Regions from separate parts of the Paenibacillus sp. FSL E2-0190 genome, predicted to be linked through region 2. Evidence: riboswitches for the same ligand, from Rfam matches in the RefSeq annotation. Region 2 holds a riboswitch; each other region holds the start of a gene.
What was found. Region 2 has a riboswitch for cyclic di-AMP ahead of NST25_RS25790 (TrkH family potassium uptake protein). Riboswitches for the same ligand answer to the same signal wherever they lie in the genome.
Positions count from the first base shown of each region.

Region 1: linked by a shared signal. The riboswitch ahead of NST25_RS11035 (KamA family radical SAM protein) and the one ahead of NST25_RS25790 (TrkH family potassium uptake protein) in region 2 are both predicted to bind cyclic di-AMP.
Region 3: linked by a shared signal. The riboswitch ahead of NST25_RS00190 (3D domain-containing protein) and the one ahead of NST25_RS25790 (TrkH family potassium uptake protein) in region 2 are both predicted to bind cyclic di-AMP.

Region 1 is NZ_CP150306.1:2,591,213-2,597,866, reverse strand. It holds gene NST25_RS11055 (mannitol-1-phosphate 5-dehydrogenase) at 1-67, opposite strand, end outside; gene NST25_RS11050 (HAD family hydrolase) at 110-772, opposite strand; gene NST25_RS11045 (ABC transporter substrate-binding protein) at 1,299-2,324, shown strand; gene NST25_RS11040 (AraC family transcriptional regulator) at 2,464-4,131, shown strand; cyclic di-AMP (ydaO/yuaA leader) riboswitch at 4,180-4,321, shown strand; gene NST25_RS11035 (KamA family radical SAM protein) at 4,461-5,630, shown strand; gene NST25_RS11030 (YafY family protein) at 5,764-6,654, shown strand, end outside.
Region 2 is NZ_CP150306.1:5,876,626-5,883,279, reverse strand. It holds gene uvrC (excinuclease ABC subunit UvrC) at 1-726, shown strand, start outside; gene NST25_RS25795 (CPBP family intramembrane glutamic endopeptidase) at 826-2,502, opposite strand; cyclic di-AMP (ydaO/yuaA leader) riboswitch at 2,823-2,998, shown strand; gene NST25_RS25790 (TrkH family potassium uptake protein) at 3,063-4,421, shown strand; gene NST25_RS25785 (TrkA family potassium uptake protein) at 4,435-5,106, shown strand; gene NST25_RS25780 (LysR family transcriptional regulator) at 5,644-6,546, opposite strand.
Region 3 is NZ_CP150306.1:37,954-44,607, reverse strand. It holds gene rsmA (16S rRNA (adenine(1518)-N(6)/adenine(1519)-N(6))-dimethyltransferase RsmA) at 1-164, opposite strand, end outside; gene rnmV (ribonuclease M5) at 161-712, opposite strand; gene NST25_RS00190 (3D domain-containing protein) at 889-2,055, opposite strand; cyclic di-AMP (ydaO/yuaA leader) riboswitch at 2,341-2,570, opposite strand; gene NST25_RS00185 (TatD family hydrolase) at 2,769-3,539, opposite strand; gene NST25_RS00180 (HD domain-containing protein) at 3,591-4,874, opposite strand; gene NST25_RS00175 (AbrB/MazE/SpoVT family DNA-binding domain-containing protein) at 5,170-5,424, shown strand; gene rsmI (16S rRNA (cytidine(1402)-2'-O)-methyltransferase) at 5,847-6,654, opposite strand, start outside.

The sequences.
Region 1 (6,654 bases), 3.3 Mb from region 2:
AGTCCGACAACATAGGCCCAATAAAACCTCTGCCAATATTGCCTGCTCCAAAATGTACGGCTCTCAATTTGGTATCCCCCTTTAATTTGAACTTAGTTTCTCGGTTTCTCTATACGAAGCAACGTTGAGTAACTACATGATCAAATTCAAGAAGACTTAGATTATCAATTTTATGGTGCTGCTTATCGAATTCAAGAAAATTAGTAATTTCGTTAGGCGTCACAATGCAACGGATGCCAGCTGCTGCCGCTGCCTTAGATCCATTCGGTGAATCCTCGATAGCAACCGCCTCATCAGCTGTGATTCCAAGACAAGCTAACGTTTGGTTATATAGCTCCGGATCTGGTTTCACTTTTGCCACATGGTCGGCAGTCCGAACACATTCGAAATACTCGCGAATACCCAATTGATTCAGATATTTTTCCACCCATTCCAGTGAAGAACTTGAGGCCAGCCCTATGCGCAGTCCAACTGCTTTGGCGGAATCAAGATAATGCTGAATGCCTGGTCGTATTGTTTCAAGCTCCATAAGTTTGCTGTGTCTCTGTTTAACAGCCTTACTGAACTCTTCTTTGTCAATCGCTAGCTTAAGATCAGTCATTAAATATTCATAAGGATTAAAACTGTTCAAGCTCGTGCCGATGCAGGTGGAATATTGTTCAAGCGTCAGATCCACTCCATATTCTGCATAAGCCTCGTTAAATGCGGTGTACCAAGCAGTCTCCGTGTCGATAATCGTTCCGTCAAAATCAAAAATAATTCCTTTGATCACAATCAACCATCTCCCTCGTATTATGTTTGGTTAGAATATCTTACGCAAAACCTTCTGCATATTCTACAAAAAGCTATTTCGGCTTGCGTTTGACTATAAAAACCATAACAAAGCCCTTCTACTGACGTCAAGCACGGTAGATAACATGCCACGTAATGATAACGATTACAATCAATGTGGACAAACCTGGATTTTTGCATCACCTGAACTTCTTAATACATAACAGTAATCAGATTCAAAAAAACACCACAATCCTATGTGCTTCAAGGGATTCCTTTGCCAAGTTTATTATGAAGACAAGCTCCCTCTCTTTCTCTCGATTGCTGTTATTTAGAGTATTTTTCCAAGCAGCTAAAAATAATTCAAAATAATTTTAAACACATCCTTTTTACTTGATTGTACAAATCAAATTACGGGGTTATTTTTTGTCCATTGAGTAAAAAGAGGCTTTAATTTATGATATATTTTAATCGAGAATGATTATCATTATTGGTGGTCGTTACATATAATAGGGAGGCAATAAGATATGAACAAGGTACGACAGTCCTTCGCTGTGGTATGTGTACTATTTTTGCTGAGTACATTGCTACTGGCGTGCGGAAACTCAAAGGAACAATCCTCTGCCAATAGTACGGTGAACAAAACCGGGAACTCTTCCGCTGCAACCGCGGTACCTTCAGCAGAACCCTCAGATAGCAGTACAGATAAAGCAGCAGCGACTACCCGCTCCTATACAGATTACATAGGGCATACTGTAGAGATTCCGGTGAATCCACAGCGAATTATCTATTCTGGAGAAACTTATGGCGATTTGCTCGCACTTGGTGTGCAGGCGGTAGGTTATCCTCTTTCTATGGGTGAAGGCCAGGTTTTTGAAGATCAATTACAAGGTGTGGAGGATGTAGGCTTCCCTATCAATCTGGAAAAAACATTGGAGCTTCAGCCTGACCTGATCATCTATGCGGGCACAGATGAAGCTGATTTCGAACAGCTCTCCAAAATTGCACCCACTATAATATTTGATACCTTTGCCCCACTCCAGGAACGTATGCTGGACATTGGTGGAATTGTTGGGAAAACGACTGAAGCAGAAGCATGGCTTGCGCAGTATAAAACCGCTGAAGAGAACATGTGGAAGCAATTGAAATCCGCAGGCATGAAAGAGGGCGAAACGGCTGCGGTCTTCACTTATTATCCAGGAGACAGACTGTTTATAATGGCAGCAACCGGACTTTCCCAGGTACTCTATGGGGAGAATGGCTTCAAGGCAACTCCAGCTATTCAGAAGATCCTTGATGAAGGTAAAGGGTTCCAGGAAGTATCCATGGAAGTCCTGAAAGAATATGCCGGAGACCGGATATTCCTCTTGACTCCAGTGGCAGAAGAAGCAAAACAATCCACAGAGAATCTATTAAAGAGCCCTATCTGGAAGAGCCTTCCTGCCGTCAAGAACGGATATGTCTATACACAAGACATCATGAAGACTTCAAGTGATGCGACAACAAGAGAATGGCTGCTTGGGGAAATTCCACAGCTATTGAATATGAAATAACCTTCTGTGATGAAGAGTTTAACACAAGGCTGATAAAAAACTGCAAGAAGCATGTCAACAGCTGTTGATATGCTTCTTTTTTTTATATACAATGAATTCATTGATAATCATTCTCACCAAATGAACGGAGGCTGAACCCATGCTGCATACATCATCGTCCTGCCCCCCACTCCACTCTCTGCTATTTCAGCTAAACGAGGCCGAACTGATGATTCAAGCTGCCGATTCAAGCTCTATAACGCGTACAACCCAGGACTATACCCTTCTCATATTTACTGGAGGGAACGGACAATTGAACCTCGATGATCAAAGCGTGATACTAAGTACGGATAAATGTTATCTACTATCTCCTGGAATCTCCTATAGTACGGACAACCAGGAGCTGACGTTGTATTATTACCTCATCACCTTTACAGCAATTTATACAACCGAGCATCCTAAACGATATTCTGGAGAGCTGCTTTCCGGCAGACGGGAGTTAATTGTGCACCCGTTCACCAAGGTAATCCGACTAGTCGAAGACCTGCTCATGAACAGGAATAACACCGATGATGTACAACAATTCAAGCGACAATTAAAATTCCAAGAATTGCTGCTGCTACTTTTTGAGCATAATTACCCTTCCAAACACCTGCCAAGTCCTACGGAATCCGTAGAAAAGACCATAACATTCATTCAGGAGCATTATACAGAGAGTATCACCGTGAAGCAGTTAGCTGAACTGGCGGGAATATCAATCTGGCAATATACACCGATCTTTCAGCAGCTTACGGGTAAAAAGCCGCTTGAATACCTGACGGATCTGCGCATTAATCATTCCAAACGATTCCTGCAGGAATCGACTGAACCACTGCGGGAAATCGCCAGACTGGTCGGCTTCTCGGACGAATACTATTTCAGCCGCCGCTTTCGGCAAAAAACCGGAGTTACACCCGGACAATATGCACATCAGAAAGGTCGTAAGCTTACCGTCAAGGATTGGACGGGTCATGAGGTGGAGATTCCAGAGCGAGCGAAACGTATTGTCTATCATGGCGAAACACTTGGCGACCTTCTCGCGTTAGGCGTAAAGCCTATCGGTGGAGATGAAGCGTTCGCCCGGAACAGCGTCTATAAACATCGGCTTAAGAAGCTCGCCAACGTCGGGTTTCCACTGGACCCGCAGTTGACCGCTTCCCTAAACCCAGATTTGATCATTTTGGCAAATAGTGATGAAAGAGCCTACAGAGCAGTTTCTGGTATCGCTCCGACACTCACCTTTGATTCATTTGCATCTCTCGACAAACGAATGCGGACACTAGGCAGTTGGCTAGGTAAACAGCGCGAAGCCGAAGCATGGCTGGAGTCATTCACAATCAAAAACGCTGCCATGTGGCAGCAGCTTTACACGACAACCCTCCAAGTTGGAGAAACCGCCTCTGCTTTGGTCTATGATCATGGAGATCATCTGTATGCTATGGGAATGTCCGGATTCTCCACTGCGCTTTATGCCCCATGTGGATTACAACCGACTGAAGAGATCCAGGCCATATTGGACGAAGAGTTAGGGTTCGCCGAAGTTGATCCAACACGACTGCCTGCCTACGCCGGAGATCATATCTTCATGTTCATTCCGGAACGCAAAGACTCGCGAGCTGCGATGGAACGATTACTAGACAGTTCACTTTGGAACAATCTCCCGGCAGTACGTCAGGGACATGTTTATCTGCTCGACGGAAGCAAATGGAACTCTAGTGATGCGTTAACCCGGGAGAAGCTGCTAACGCTGTTGCCTAAACTACTCGGCGGAAGTAGCGCTAGCAATTGAAAGTGAATCTAGGATTCTCTTTTGACTTTTCAAAACTTGATAGGGTATACTTTATCTACGCTTAATTTCCAACTTTTACAGTTGAAAAGCGGGGGAACCAGTTAATTGGGGCGAATCATTGAGCATTAGAATGTAGGGTACCATCTTACCCGAGTCCGTCAGCTAACCTCGTCAGCAGTGGATGGGTCTGCTTTTCATGTTATTTACATAACCAGAGACCCTTGCTAAGGGTCTCTTTTTGTGCTTTTTTGGACCCTGCTGGCAGTAGATTGGCCTTTGACACTAAGGCTCCCTCATTTCTCACACTACGAGACAAAGGAGAGATGTACGTGCAAAAGGTAAAGTACTTCACGGATATTAACAAAATAGCTATGTTGTCTGAGCTGGAAAAAGAGAATCTGAAAGAAATTACGGACAAATTTGTTTTTCGTGTAAATGACTACTATCTGTCTTTGATTAACTGGGATGATCCAAATGATCCCATCCGTAAGCTGGTTATTCCTAACGAAGGTGAACTGCTGGAGTATGGGCGCTGGGACGCCTCCGATGAGGACACGAATTATGTGGTACCTGGTTGTCAGCACAAGTATAGAACCACTGCACTGCTGATTGTATCCGAGGTCTGCGGGGCTTATTGCCGCTACTGTTTCCGTAAGCGTCTGTTCCGAAATGACGTGAAAGAGGCGATGGCTGATGTCTCTCCGGGTTTGGAGTATATCGCAAATAATCCGGAGATTAACAACGTACTTCTTACGGGCGGGGACAGTTTAATTCTCTCCACACCGAAGCTAAGATCCATTATTGAAAATCTAAGAAGCATTGAGCATGTTAAGATCATTAGACTGGGTTCCAAAATTCCCGTATTTAATCCGATGCGGATCTCTGAAGACGAAGAACTGCTGGAGCTGATTCGTACTTACTCTACCGAAGACAAACGAATCTATGTTATGGCGCATATCAATCATCCTCGTGAAATTACACCTGAAGCCAAAAAAGCATTTAAAGCTCTCCACAACGCAGGGGCAATTGTCGTAAATCAGACCCCCATCCTCAAAGGCATCAACGATGATCCCGTTATTTTAGGGGAACTACTGGACCGGCTTTCATGGGCTGGCGTTACACCCTACTACTTCTTTGTGAACCGGCCCGTAGCCGGAAACCGGGATTTCGTATTACCGCTCGAGCAAGTCTATCAAATTGTAGAAGAAGCCAAAGCCAGAACCTCAGGACTTGGCAAAAGAGTACGCTTATCCATGAGCCACACCTCAGGAAAAATAGAAATTCTCGCCATTGATAACGGAAAAGCCTATCTCAAATACCATCAATCCAGAGATCAGGAATACGGAAAATTTATGATTCTAGATTGTCCAAAGGACGCCGAATGGTTCGATGACCTGCCTGGGAATGAGCAATATTGGACCCCACCTGTGAAAAAAAACGATGCTATTATTTCTGTTAATGATTTATCAGGCGAGCCTGCGGATTTAATCTGTAAATAGATTTAATCGACTCTGTCATAGGATATTTCTTCATCACCAACAACAAAACTCCTCCCTCCCAAAATTAGCCCGAAAAAATCTATGATATAATCACGCTGTAACACGAAATGGACTAATGGGTGGGAATGCACACATGAAATTGGAACGATTGATTTCTATGATCTACAAGCTATTGAACCACGAAGTTTTATCTGCCTCCAAGCTGGCTGAAGAGTTTCAGGTTTCCCAGCGAACAATCTATAGAGATATCGATGTGATTTGTGCCGCTGGCATCCCGGTCGTATCGTATCAGGGTACTAAAGGTGGATATGGCATCATGGACGGATATAAAATGGATAAAAGCCTGCTCCGTTCGTATGATGTCACTTCTCTGATTACTGTACTTAACAGTCTTTCTTCCGTGTTTGAAGATGAGCATACGCAAGGAACCATTGAACGGCTGCAAACGATTGGAACTGAGCCACAGACCTCTAGTCTCGCGGTGGATCTTGAAACCCGGCGTACGGATCCTGAAGCACTTCCTCTTTTACGTGCGGCTATAGCGGAACGAAATGTTGTCCGTTTTGATTACATCAGTGTAAAAAATGAACGTACAACCCGTGAAATGGAACCGGTAAAGCTTCATTTTAAATATAGCAACTGGTACATCTATGGTTATTGCCGGGCTCGGCAGGACTATCGGGAGTTCCGACTTTCCCGGATGCTGAATTTGTTCCTGACGCAGGATACCTTTCATTCGCAACATGAGGTACCCAAAGAGGCTGGCTGTTCAAACAGGGCAGATCAGGTGGAGGAAATAGTGATCCGGGTAGGCCCTGAGGCTTTGGCAGAAGCTTTGGATCAGTTTCATCAAGTCGACAAGGAATTTCATTCCGATAAAAGCATGACGATGCGAATTCCTGTGTATAAGCCATTGGAAGCACGTTGGCTTTGGTCCATTCTGCTGAGTTTTGGCAGCGGCGCCGAAGTCCTCGAACCCCCTGCATTGCGAGGTATTTTAAAAGAGCAGCTTCAAAACACACTC
Region 2 (6,654 bases):
ATTGAACGGGATGAAGAGCGTACCTCTGGAGCAGCGATCAGCTTAGGCGAGAGCTTGGGGCTTGAACGCTTGAGCCGTATTGAGGCGTTCGATAACTCGAACATTCAGGGGACTAACCCGGTCTCTGCGATGGTTGTCTTCATTGATGGCAAGCCTGCACGAAAAGAGTATCGTAAATATAAGGTTCGTACGGTAGTGGGTGCGGATGATTATGGAACGATGCGCGAGGTCATTCGGCGGCGATATGAACGGGTATTGAAGGAGAATCTTCCGATACCGGATCTTATCGTGGTCGATGGAGGGAAAGGGCAAATCTCCTCTGCTATTGATATTCTGGAGAATGAACTGGGATTATTCATTCCGGTCTGCGGCCTTGTTAAGGATGATAAGCATAAGACGGCTCAGCTTTTAGTTGGAGATCCGCCAGAGCCTGTCGCGCTAGCCCGGGACAGTCAGGAATTTTACCTTTTGCAACGGATTCAGGATGAGGTCCATAGGTTCGCGATCACCTTCCACCGTGAACAGCGCGGGAAGTCCATGGTTACCTCCAAGCTGGACTCTATACCTGGTATAGGTGAGAAGCGCCGTAAAGCGCTGCTTAAGCATTTCGGATCGCTTAAGAAAATTAAAGAAGCCTCGGTGGATGATTTCCGTACACTTTCTATTGGAGAAAAGCTGGCAAGACAAATTCTTGATGCGCTCAAGGATGAAGAGCCAACCTCATAGCAACGGAAACAAAAGAAAAAGGGGATCACAGCAGCGATTAAAAGCTGCTATGATCCCCTTTTTTTAATTTTGTTATAGGATGTACACTCTTTTATTTTCTTAAATCAAAGAAGAAGGCTCCACCGGCTTAGGCTTCTGTGGTGGATTAAATCGATAGACGATGTAAGCGACTATGAACGGCATAATAATCGCGAAGATACCCGCGCCTACATTTACGCTCTCCTTCATAAAGATCAGCGTAGCGCCCATCAGGATGCTGTCAAACACGACATGGCTGAACATGACAGCAATAAACCCGTAACGAAGGAAAATATAGCTGAACAGCAGCCCGATTACAGTCAGCTCAATGGGACGGGAGCTGATGGGATAGATCGGATATAACGTATGGCCAAACGCCCAAACCAGCGTGGTGATCAAGCAAGCGATAAAAGTGTTCCGGAACACCTTTTTCAGCATAGGAATTCCGAAAAAGCGATAAATGGCTTCCTCAGATAAACCAGCGAGCCATGCGACGATAGGCAGAAGCCAAGCATATCTCATGTTATAAGGAGATTGGGTGGCGTCTGTAGTAGACCAATTGTGCAAGGTAAACGATAATATGATGAACATAACCGTCTGCACCCCTAGCAGAACGAAAGCCCAGATGTAACCAGCCCGGATACTGTCCAACACATATTGTCCATAGCCGGGCTCTTTGGCGCGGGGCCAAGGGTTCATGCCTTCCTCTTTTCGCCATAAGCCATTGCCGCCCACTAAAGAGAAGTAGAGCAAGGAGGACATCAGCAGGCTGTACAAAGCATAAATGATAAACATAATGACAGAGGTAATCTGTGCTTCTAGCCCTTCACCCGTAGATTCAGGCAGCATATTATAGGTGCTGATCATCATGATTACAAAATAGGCTGAGCTTAGGAATACTCCACGTTTAAAGGAAGTATGCTCTCTTCTAAGAATACTGTAGACGAGTGCCAGAATTCCTAAAATCAGTGTGGGTATACCGTAACCGAATAATGTTAGCTTTTCCGCTAAAGAGGTCTGTCCTTGTACGTAGGAGGTATGCCAAGCTGGTGCAGTGAATCCGGCATTAAAGCTGGATACCTGCTCTCCACTGAAATCAAAATAATAGTGCAATAAGGATTCGCCGACCTGAACAGTACTATCCGTATATACTAGCCCATGGCTTCCTGTATTCGATTCAATTTGTAGTTTGGCAGGATTTACTTCCCATTCTTGAAGCCAAGGACGAGCAAGATTCTCCTTCTGCGCTAGAGTGAGGTCAGCTCCCTTGTCCTCTTTTGCACCAACGGAAGCAATGCCTGGCCCCTCATCGGAGACAACTTTTGCAGCCTTTGAGAAAGCGACAATCTTACCGGTATACATATTGAGGTCAACGATGATTTGCGGCTCTTGCTCCGCTGAAGGAGTAAGCGTTGCCCGAAAGACATCAAAAGGATAGTTTTGATCCAATTTTTTCTTGGTGTAGTCCTCCACAAGCTTCTCGCGAGACATATAACCATAAAAGGAAGAGTCCGTCTGGTAAAGTACATTCCATTGATCGTTTGGTGCTTCGGTGTAGTTGAGCTTTTGTTCTGCGAATAATATGGCTTGGTCACGGGCTTCTGCCTTGCTAATGACGGTGGTATCTTCACCTGTAGGGCTACTAAGCAGTGAAGGGGAAATCTGAAACATAATAAATAGAATAAGACCGATAATGCCCGAGATGATGAGCCTCTTGGAGAGGGCACGTTGCTGTAAGGGCTGGCCGACGGGATTCATGTAACGCCTCCTTGTTATGTACTGACAATGTTATGTTCCATTATAGTATTAGTGCCTGGTTGGTTACAAAAAACATTATATGTTCTTTTTATGGGTAATAGAGATAGTATAGAATAGTCATGTGAATTTATACCATGAATTTTATCGTGTTCATTTCTGCACGAATGATGAGAATCGGTGTAATTGCAGGGAAAACACGGAAAAGTGATGAGAAAAGGCACTCCTTTTGATGCAGTCTCTTTAAACCGCATTTTTTCATGTGAATGAGCATTAATTGTGTCTTTGTGAATTCACTAAATAACGTATATAATTTGTATGCAATTGTATAGTAGCCGAATTTCTGGTGAAAACGGGGGAACCATAAGAAGTGATGAAAAGTGGAGTGTACACGATAAATGGCACTTTCATCAGGGGTGAATTTCGTTCTGGGAACGAATAGGGCAGCCTGCACAGTCCGAATCCGACAGCTAACCTCGTAGGCTAATTTACTGCAGGAACCAAGTCAGCATTGGTTTTCCAGTGCTTTTTTTGTTGGAATTTTTGATAAGAAGGTGAGCAAAGTGGCTTCACAGTTTCGCAGGATTTCTGAATTTAAGTTTCTGAAGCTCTCGCCGCCGCAGATACTGGTGCTTGGTTTTGCATCGATCATTCTGATAGGGGCCTTGCTGCTTATGCTGCCCATCTCAAGCACAAGCGGGAATTCCGTGGAATTTATTGATGCATTATTTACTTCAACGTCGGCAACCTGTGTTACAGGGCTTGTTGTGCTGGATACCGGAACTTCGTTCACCATTTTTGGAAAAACCGTAATTATGATTCTGATCCAGATCGGCGGCTTAGGTTTTATGACCATGGCCACTCTATTTTCACTGGTGTTAAAGCGTAAAATATCTTTGCGGGACAGGCTAATCCTACAGGAAGCCATGAATCAAGGCTCTATGGAAGGAATTGTGCGACTGATCCGGAGAGTCCTCATATATTCTCTTGTCATAGAAGGCTGTGCCGCTGTGCTGCTGTCTATTCGCTGGGCTTTTGATATGCCGTTGGGAAAAGCGATTTATTATGGCATATTTCATGCGGTGTCTATGTTTAATAATGCGGGGTTCGATATTTTTGGGGATTTTCGCAGTTTAACTGATTATGTATATGATCCGCTTGTGAATATTATTGTGATGTTTCTGATTGTCTCCGGCGGGATTGGTTTTATTGTAATGTCAGATCTGGTGGAGTTTCGGGTAACCCGCAGGCTGTCTCTACATAGTAAAGTTGTCCTGTCCACCAGTACAGGGCTGATTCTGATCGGAGCTTTGGTTATTTTTATATTTGAGTTTACTAACACTCGTACCCTGGGTTCACTGAATTTCGGCGGTAAAATATTATCGGCCTTCTTTCAATCCGTGTCTCCCCGTACGGCTGGCGCGAACACAGTAGATATTGCTGGACTTCGGCAGGCTACACAATTTTTTATAGTGATTCTTATGTTTATTGGTGCTTCTCCGGGCTCAACGGGCGGGGGGATTAAGACAACAACCTTTACGATGATGATTGGTGCTGTAATTGCTATGCTGCGTGGACGGGAAGATGTTGTGTTGTTCCGTTATCGGCTGGCTCAAGAGCGCATCTACAAGGCATTAACGATCACGCTGCTGGCTTTGTTGTTAATCGCCTCTGTGTCGATGATACTCTCCACAACTGAAGACAGTAATTTCTTGGCAATCTTGTTTGAGACGACCTCCGCCTTTGCTACGGTAGGACTGACTATGGGGCTAACTCCGGAACTGTCAGCGATCGGTAAGATTCTACTCTGTCTGACGATGTTTGCAGGTCGGCTAGGTCCACTAACCTTAGCGTATGCACTCGGTCCCAAACAGGGTAAACCACTGTATAAGTATCCGGAAGGTAAAATAATTATTGGATAGGAGTTAATTAGAAATGAAAGCACAGCAATTTGTAGTAATCGGCTTAGGTCGCTTCGGTTCAAGCCTGGCGCTTGAGCTGATGGAAATGGGCTACGAGGTGCTCGGCATTGACCACCATGAAGAACGCGTGGAGGAAATGAGCGATCAGCTGACGCATACGGTAGTAGCAGATGCTACAGATGAGGGAATTATGCGCTCGCTTGGTGTACGGAACTTTGATTGTGGGATTGTTGCGATTGGTGACAATATGGAGAGAAGCATTCTGGCGGCCATTTTGTTGAAGGAGATTGGAGTCAAGCAAGTGGTGGCTAAGGCAATCTCTATCCTTCATGGCCGCGCACTGTCGCGGCTGGGGGTTGATCGGGTTATTTTTCCGGAGCGGGATATGGGGATTCGTGTGGCACATCAGCTGGTGACGCCCAATTTGCTGGATTATATTGAACTGTCCAAGGATTATAAAATTGTCGAGCTGACCGTACCGTCCTGCATGAACGGCAGAAGCTTGTCTGATTTAAATACAAGAGCTAAATATGGCTGCAGTATTGTTGCCCTAAATAGGGAAAGTGGAATAATCGTCGCTCCAACTGCCCATGATTATTTAAGTGAAGGCGATGTTATGGTACTCATTGGTCCTAATGAAAGTATTGACCGTTTTGAGAGTGAAGTTGTGAACCAAGAATCATAGGAAAAGAAGCTGACTCAAAAGTAGTGAATTCTACTTGGGGGCAGCTTCTTTTTTATGGAGTAAAGAGTAGGAAACGTATTGGATTTTAATATGCCATATGACTATGGACCATGCGTAGTGTTCTATAATGTTGGTTTGGTCGGTGCGCGACTTGCTAGGTATGGTTATCGTACGGCTTGCAATTAGATGATTTGTGGTATCTGTGACGGTGAAATATGTGTGGCGAAAAGCGATATGTGTTCTTTGTTTGTGCGATGTACAGAGTGGGTTTTAAACTAGTTGGGGAAAAACTCCCTGAAAATAGCCACTATTCGCTCTAAATGAACGACATTAGGGAATTCCTCCCTAATAAACAGAGGGATTCCTTTATTAGTTACTGAATCGGCCGAAAATTAGGGAAGTTTTCCCTAATTTTAAGTCTGCTGAACAGAAATCTCTGAACTTCAGGGAGAAATTCCCTAATTACGCTATAAGTACTTCACTTATTGCCTCATTTGGAGATCACTAGGTGCGCCCCTTGATTCATTTGGTCCGGCTTTACTGCTCACGTTCTGTCAGAAACATCTCTTCGGTAACTTGCACCAGACTGCGAGCCGCCGTGCTCATGCTTCCATCGTCACGGTAGATCAGGCAGGTGGTCCGTTGAGTTTGCTCCAGCTCCTTGATATGTAAGGACACCAGCCCGCCGCCGTTCAGCAGTTCTGGACGCAGATAAGACTTTGGCAGTAACGCAGCCGCTTTGACGGTCGGAAGCAGCCGTACGATGGCTTCGAAGGAGTCAATCTCCATGCGCACATCGGGATCAATCCCGCAGCGCTGGAATAGATCGTCCGTCAGACGCCGGTACCAGGTCCCCTTTGAGAAGAGAATCATAGGCAGCCGGGATAGATTATCCATGGTTAGCTTGGAAGATAAATTTAAAGGATGCTGCTCTGAGACGACTAGTCGCAGTTGATCCTCAAATAGAGAAATGCAGCGCAACCCGGGTTCTTGAATAGAGGAAGCGATCAGACCTACATCTGATTTTCCCTCACTAACTGAGGATACGATCTCATGCGTTCGGCCTGTGATCAGCTTCAGCTCTGCGGTCGGATATTTGTCCATATAAGCGTTTACCAGCGGCGGAAGCGTGGTCTGCAGGGAGGTAAGACTAGCCCCCAAGGTGACAAGCCTTGGCTCCCCCTCTTTGAATTTGGAAAGAGCCTCCAGAAACTTGGAACGCTGCTGCCGTTGTTCAAGCGCATAGGAATAAGTGAGACGCCCAACCTCGGTTAACTCCAGTCGTTTGCCATAACGATTAAACAGTGCGACCCCCAGACGTTCCTCGAGTTTAGAAATTTTGCGAGACAAGGCGGGCTGGGATAGATTGAGCTGGCGTGAGGCCCGGTTTAAGCTGGAATGTTCCACAACTGCTGCAAAAACATCTAAATCGTCAAACATAATTGAGTTCCTCTCCTAATGCGATGTACGATCAGTAGTGATGAAATTCATAGCCGTAAGAGTAACTGTTCTTATTACATAAGGAAAATCAGGTTATGTCGGAAAATG
Region 3 (6,654 bases), 1.2 Mb from region 2:
AGCGCCCCAGAATCGCTATCTAGTCCAGCAGCGTCTACAATCTTGTCCAAAATATTCTGATCAATCAAAAAATTCTGTCCCAGGCTTTTCTTGAACTTGAATCCATAACGTTGAATAATCTCTTTGGTCCGTTTTGGAGTCGAAATTTCCTCTCTACCACTCATGAAGTAATGCCTCCCTGATCAATTTGGGCGAGAGCCCCGGCAAATTCCTCCCGCGTAATCCCAAACATCGCCAGCCGCTTGTACAGCTGTTTGCCGTTACAATATCCGATTCCAAGCAAATTACCAAGTGCCATACGTCTTTCAGCAGCCCGAGGGTGTACAAGCATTCCAGCGGCCATAAGATCATCAATACCAATCAAAGCAGGTGCTCCTTCAAAAGAGGTATGTACATTACGCAGCGCATGACGAATCGCCTCTGGCGATGCATTCTCTACACCGATATCCCCTTTTCGAGTTGCGTCCTTCTCTGGAATAAAAGCATGCTTGCAGCCCGGCACCTTCGCTGAAACGATTTTACGAATTCGCTCCCCAGCATGGTCCGGGTCCGTAAGAATAATAACCCCTCTACGTTCCATAGCAAGCGCGATCTTAGCAATTACAGTCCGGTTTACAGCAGAGCCGCCTGTCTCAATGGTATCCGCTTCTACAGCACGCTTAATGGCTACGGTATCGCTTTTGCCTTCAACGACGATTAATTCCTTAATCATATTTCTTGACTCCTTCCAAAAAAAGCAAAAAGAAGAGGATTCGCTCCTCTTCTTTTGGTTAAAGAATGTATAAGTGATGAGCGGTTGCTCTGCGATCAACGAAATGATCATCCAGCGTTCCTTAACGGTTATCATCACTATAGCTTATCAAAGGATTTTTTGCAAAAGCTTCAGTTCTAGTTAAGCTCTGGTTTCACAGGTCCAATCACATAAACGGTACGTGATTTACGGCCGAAATTACGAGCATGGCTCAGGGAATCATAATAGACATCCACTTTATTGCCTTTAATGGCACCGCCAGTATCCTCTGCACGGCGGAATCCAAGCCCATCGATATAAACCCACCAGCCAATAGGAATTACATTCGGATCTACTGCAATTGTACGACCTTCCGTTACGCGTGTTCCGGAGGCAGTTTTAGTACCTATCCCTGGCTCTTCTGACGAATAAGCTGTCATGGAGACGTTCTTAATCATCTTCTTGTACTCAAAGTCTACGCCAGCCTTGCTTGTGACGTTCTTAGTCTTAGCGCTAACTTTAGTCGTTTTGGAGGTAGTGCTTGATTTGGAAGTTGTTGTAGCTTTAGCAACTACAGTAGGCTTAGGAAGTGCTTTAGTACCAACGGCAATGATCTTATCTTTTGTTACCGTTTGTACTTCCTTGCCGATCATGCGCATAGAGGCCAGTTCTCCGTCTTGATAGATCTTTTCAATATGCTGAACCATGACGCCTGGTTTGCCTGCCTGTGCCACTCTAACTGTTCCCACAGTAAGGGAGGGATCTGCTGTCTTAATAACACGGAAAGGTAAGTTAGTTGTTCGCTGTACCGTTTGCTTGTTGATACGAACGATCTTAATCTCCATGTCAGCAGAGATGGTGGTGTCTAACGAAGGAAAAATCTTATCATAGCCTTCTAGGTTGATACCCAGTTTGTCAATCGCTTGACCGATAGTGTCTTCGGTCGTATATAACGTTTTTGTTGCTCCGTCCGCAGTAAGGCTAAATTTCTGCGCACGATTGATAACGACACGGTCACCGTCTTTTATTTCATCACTCAGACCTAAAGATAATTCATCATGCGGCTGCAGCGAAATTTGCTCTTTCTCCAACACATCACCAAGAAGTGCTTCTCGCGTTTCAAGTGTCTGTGTTTGCCCGTCTATTACTAAAACTAATTGTTTATTACTTTGACCGTGTACGTACAGCAGAATTAACAGCGCGATTGCGATTGAAATCACACCTGCAAGTAAAAGTACGCGAGTATTTACTTGCTCCCACCGTAATGCGAAAGACCTGCTGGATGACTGCGAATCATGGGATACCTCTGGTTGGAATAAGCCCATTCTCTCCATCCTCCTTACATAGCCTCGTCGTCAATTTGTATATCATGAGGACTGAATTTCTTTGACGAAACTATTTGAGATTGTCACAGGATACGCACGTATTAACTTAGCGTCTCCTGCTCATGGATCGCCTGCTCGGCACAGCTACTCCCACACCTGTTATATAACAGTATGCGGGCAACATTCAGTTTATTCAAAAATAAAGAAGCCTAAAAAGAGTTCTCTTGAGGACTCTTTCGTGGCTTCTCCGATGTCAGAATACGCGGGAATGTTTGTGCACGAGGTTGCCTCTCTTACTTGCGCTTACGGGGTTAGCTGTCGGGTTCGGACGAAAGAGAGACGCCCTATTTCAGGTCACCCGCTCACGGCGGTTGCCCTTAAATTCACCCCAAAGACCACGTGAAGAAATCAAATATTGTTCTGCGGCAATTCCTAGTCGTATTCAAGATACAGGCATGCGGCAGTTCAATATTGGTTCCCCCGTTCTCCATACGGAGACTCAGCGAGACGATCCATGAATCAATGGCTGTCACAATAACAACAGCTCACATCACTGAAAAGATGATATCCTGTTTTGATGCATGTTGTAAAGGACGATTCAACCACGTTTACGCAAATATATGGTTAAAATATTGTAATAATCAGCCGTTTTTATATTAAAAAAGTTTAATATATCGGCCATTCTCTATTTTTCACCCGTTTTACTCCTGTTTTCAGACAATCCCAAATCGTTCCAGTGCGTTCGCATACGTAATTTTAGCTAATTCTTCCCATGTTAACCCTTTAATTTCAGCCGCAGCCTCTGCTACTAACTTCACATGAGCACTCTCATTTCGCTTGCCTCGGAAGGGGTGTGGAGTCAAATATGGAGCGTCTGTTTCGATCAATAATCGGTCCAATGGCGTCTGTGCAAGCACCTCTTTAGGCACTCTGGCATTTTTGAACGTGATCGGTCCTCCAAATGACAAATGAAATCCTAGGTCTAGACACATTTTTGCGGTTTCCCAGCTGCCTGAGAAAGAATGCATTACGCCACCAATTTCATTTGCTTTTTCCTCCCGTAAAATCCGTACGACATCTTCATGGGCATCACGGTCATGTATACAGATTGGCATTTTTAGTTCACGGGCTAGTCCAATTTGTTTGCGGAAGACCTCCTGCTGCACATCCTTGGGAGAGGTATCCCAATAATAATCCAACCCAATCTCTCCGATGGCCACCACTTTCTCATGGCTGCAAAGAGAGGCGATCCAATCGAGGTCCCCCTCTTTCATATCAATCGCATCCTGTGGATGCCAGCCCACCGCTGCATAAATATAATCATAAGATTCAGCCAGCTTCATCGTTGAAGGGATCGTTTCCCGATTAAATCCAATATTGATCATCTTGCTAACTCCGGCCTCTACTGCACGAGCTATAACTTCCTCGCGATCCTCGTCGAATTGAGGCGCATCTAAATGTGTATGTGTGTCGAACAGATACATTTTAAAGCTCACTCCTTGTTGTTTTTATCAATAGTTCCATAAATATTTGTATTATTTTGCAAAAATCTCTGCTACAGAAGAGGGCAACCGTGTAAGGGCTTTTTTCAGCTTATCCTGTGGGAAATATAGGTGATATCTGCCACGATGAATCCCGCTTATTGAGCGCACAATATCCGATACCTCTGAAATTTCCCGCAATTGCTCATTGCGATCAAGCAGTAAAATTTGATTATTGTCGAAGGCTGCTCCTGGACGGAACACATCATAAGGCAAATCTGTCGGATAATCAATCTCTAAGTCATATTCTGGGTTAAGTCCCGCTCCCGCAAAACTGCTGCGGATTTCCGTAATCATATCTGTATCCAAATTCTCGATCTCTACATATTTATACAGTTTACGATGAATAAAACGGGTACACAAGTCGCTTAATAACTCATCTTCTTCAAGTGTCCATTGCATAAAAGCAGTCTGTACCAGTGCCTCATCAAGCATTAAATATTGCTTCACTGTTACTTCTCCTCGAAAGAGATCTTCCAGCGGAGCGATCATAAAGCGAAATTTGTACTCCTCTTGGAACAATTCTTTAGCTCTACGGAAGATTTGACGCAAAATAATTTCAGAGCTGCGCGTCACCGGATGAAAATATACCTGCCAGTACATTTGATAACGCGACATTAAATAATCTTCAATGGCATGCATACCTGATTCTTTTACTACAATCCGCCCATTATAAGGACGAAGCATTCTCAAAATCCGATCAATATCGATGGTTCCATAGTTCACACCTGTATAGTACGCATCACGCAGCAAATAATCCATACGATCAGCATCCAGCGGACTGGAAACCAAATTGACAACAATTTCATGCTCATATGTCTTAGAGATAACTGAGGCTACTTTACGAGGAAAATCTTCCTCCACATCACGCAATATTTCGGTGATCTCCGTGTCCTCCAAAATAATTCGGCAGGTCCAATCCTCATGGTTCATTTCAAAAGCTTCTTCTATAGAATGTGAAAATGGACCATGCCCTAAATCATGCAGCAAAGCCGCACACAAAGTAAGCAAACTTTCTTCAGGAATCCAATCCTTATACCCGCTGCGCTCAAATTGCGAAATGATTCTGCGTGTAATTTCATATACTCCTAAAGAATGAGAAAAACGACTATGCTCTGCACCATGAAAAGTGAGATATGAGGTACCTAACTGGCGAATCCGGCGTAAACGCTGAAATTCTTTTGTATTAATTAGTCGCCAAATAATCGTATCCTGTACGTGAATATAATTATGAACGGGATCCTTGAAAACTTTTTCTTCCGTGAGCGGCTGCTTCATGAGATCAACTCCTTCTAATAATTTAATATGATTTTAACTAATATCAGTATATAATAAGTAATTATGTCGTACTTTGTCGAAAAGTATCATTTTTGGTCTTGGTAAATCGACAAAATGCTTTCAGGGTAATTCTTAATTTTTATAGGGACATTCAAAGTTCTTATGGAAATTTTCTTATTCAGCCTATGAAAAAAGGTTGACTGATTTGGGAATCGTTGGTATTATAAGTATCATAAAACAGTGAACAATGTCGAATAATGACGTTTTTGGAACATTGAGAGGAGTAACGATTGTTATGATGAAATCAACAGGAATTGTAAGAAAAGTAGACGAACTTGGACGGGTTGTTATTCCTATTGAATTACGCCGTACACTTGGCATTGGCGAAAAGGACGCACTGGAAATTTACGTTGATGGCGAACGGATTATGCTTAAAAAGTATGAGCCTGCCTGCATTTTCTGTGGCAACGCTGAGAACGTAACTTACTTTAAAGGAAAAATAGTTTGTCATGAATGCATATCTTCCATCCCTACCCCTGTGACAAACTAAATTAAATAGTATATAATAGAACTAATCAAATTGTTAATTCTAACCTTTTCATATCTCCTTGACCTCCCGTGACCGCGGGAGGTATTTTTTATGTCTGGGTTTGCCCTCCTGGTTATCCCCTCCCTAAGGGCAATGTGCTTCAAGACGGAACTAGTAATACTTAGTTGTATTTCTTACAGTTATTTTAAATGCTTTTTACCATTAAACGAATTAATTGTATTTTGTACACTTATATTTCCTATATCTCCGTGAAATCAATCCTTTCCACCTTTATAACTGTATGAAGTACAACTAAACGAACAAATACATAAAAAAATTCAAAAATAACTGTACAAAATACATTTAACCCACAGATAATCATTTAAGCTCGGGCAGGCCGTTTCCGACAATCCTTAGTTATTCTAAGCATTCGTCTACAACACTTACTCTTCTTCTCTATCAAGCAACGCATTATAAATATCCCGTTTGGCTACACCCCGGTCTGATGCCGCTTTTTTCATAGCCTCTTTCCGTGGTACATCCTGTGCTTCGTAATGAGCTACATGATCTTCAATGCTTAACTGACGCCACCACGCCGATTCTGCGATTTCTGCATCTTCCTTGCTCTCCCCTTCTACGACAATAACATATTCGCCTAGCGGAGGATGTTCAGCCAGCCATAGTGTACATTCCTCAATCGAACCGCGTAGAAACTCCTCATATCTTTTCGTTAATTCACGTGCCAACACAATCTGGCGATTACCGAATGCTTCTTGAAGATGAGCAAGTGTCTTAACTACGCGATGGGGAGATTCGTAGAACAACAAAGTGCCTTGAGCCGAACGAAGTGGACTTAATACTGCTCGGATGTCCTTACGCTCTCGGGGAAGAAAGCCGATAAAGGTGAACGTATTCGTAGATAGACCAGAAGCGATCAAAGCTGACAACGCTGCGTTAGCTCCAGGGATAGGAATCACCGGAATTCCATGACTTATTGCAAGGGCTACAAGATCCGCTCCAGGGTCAGAAATCGCTGGTAAACCGGCATCGCTGACGAGTGCCAAATTTTTTCCTTCTATTATATAGCGTACAAGCTCAGGTCCACTGGCGGCCTTATTATGCTCATGATAACTAAACAACATCGAAGGTGAAATCTCAAAGTGGCTGAGTAATTTTCGGGTCTGTCTCGTATCTTCCGCGGCAATAATATCACATTCCTGCAATGTACGGACTGCACGATAGGTCATATCC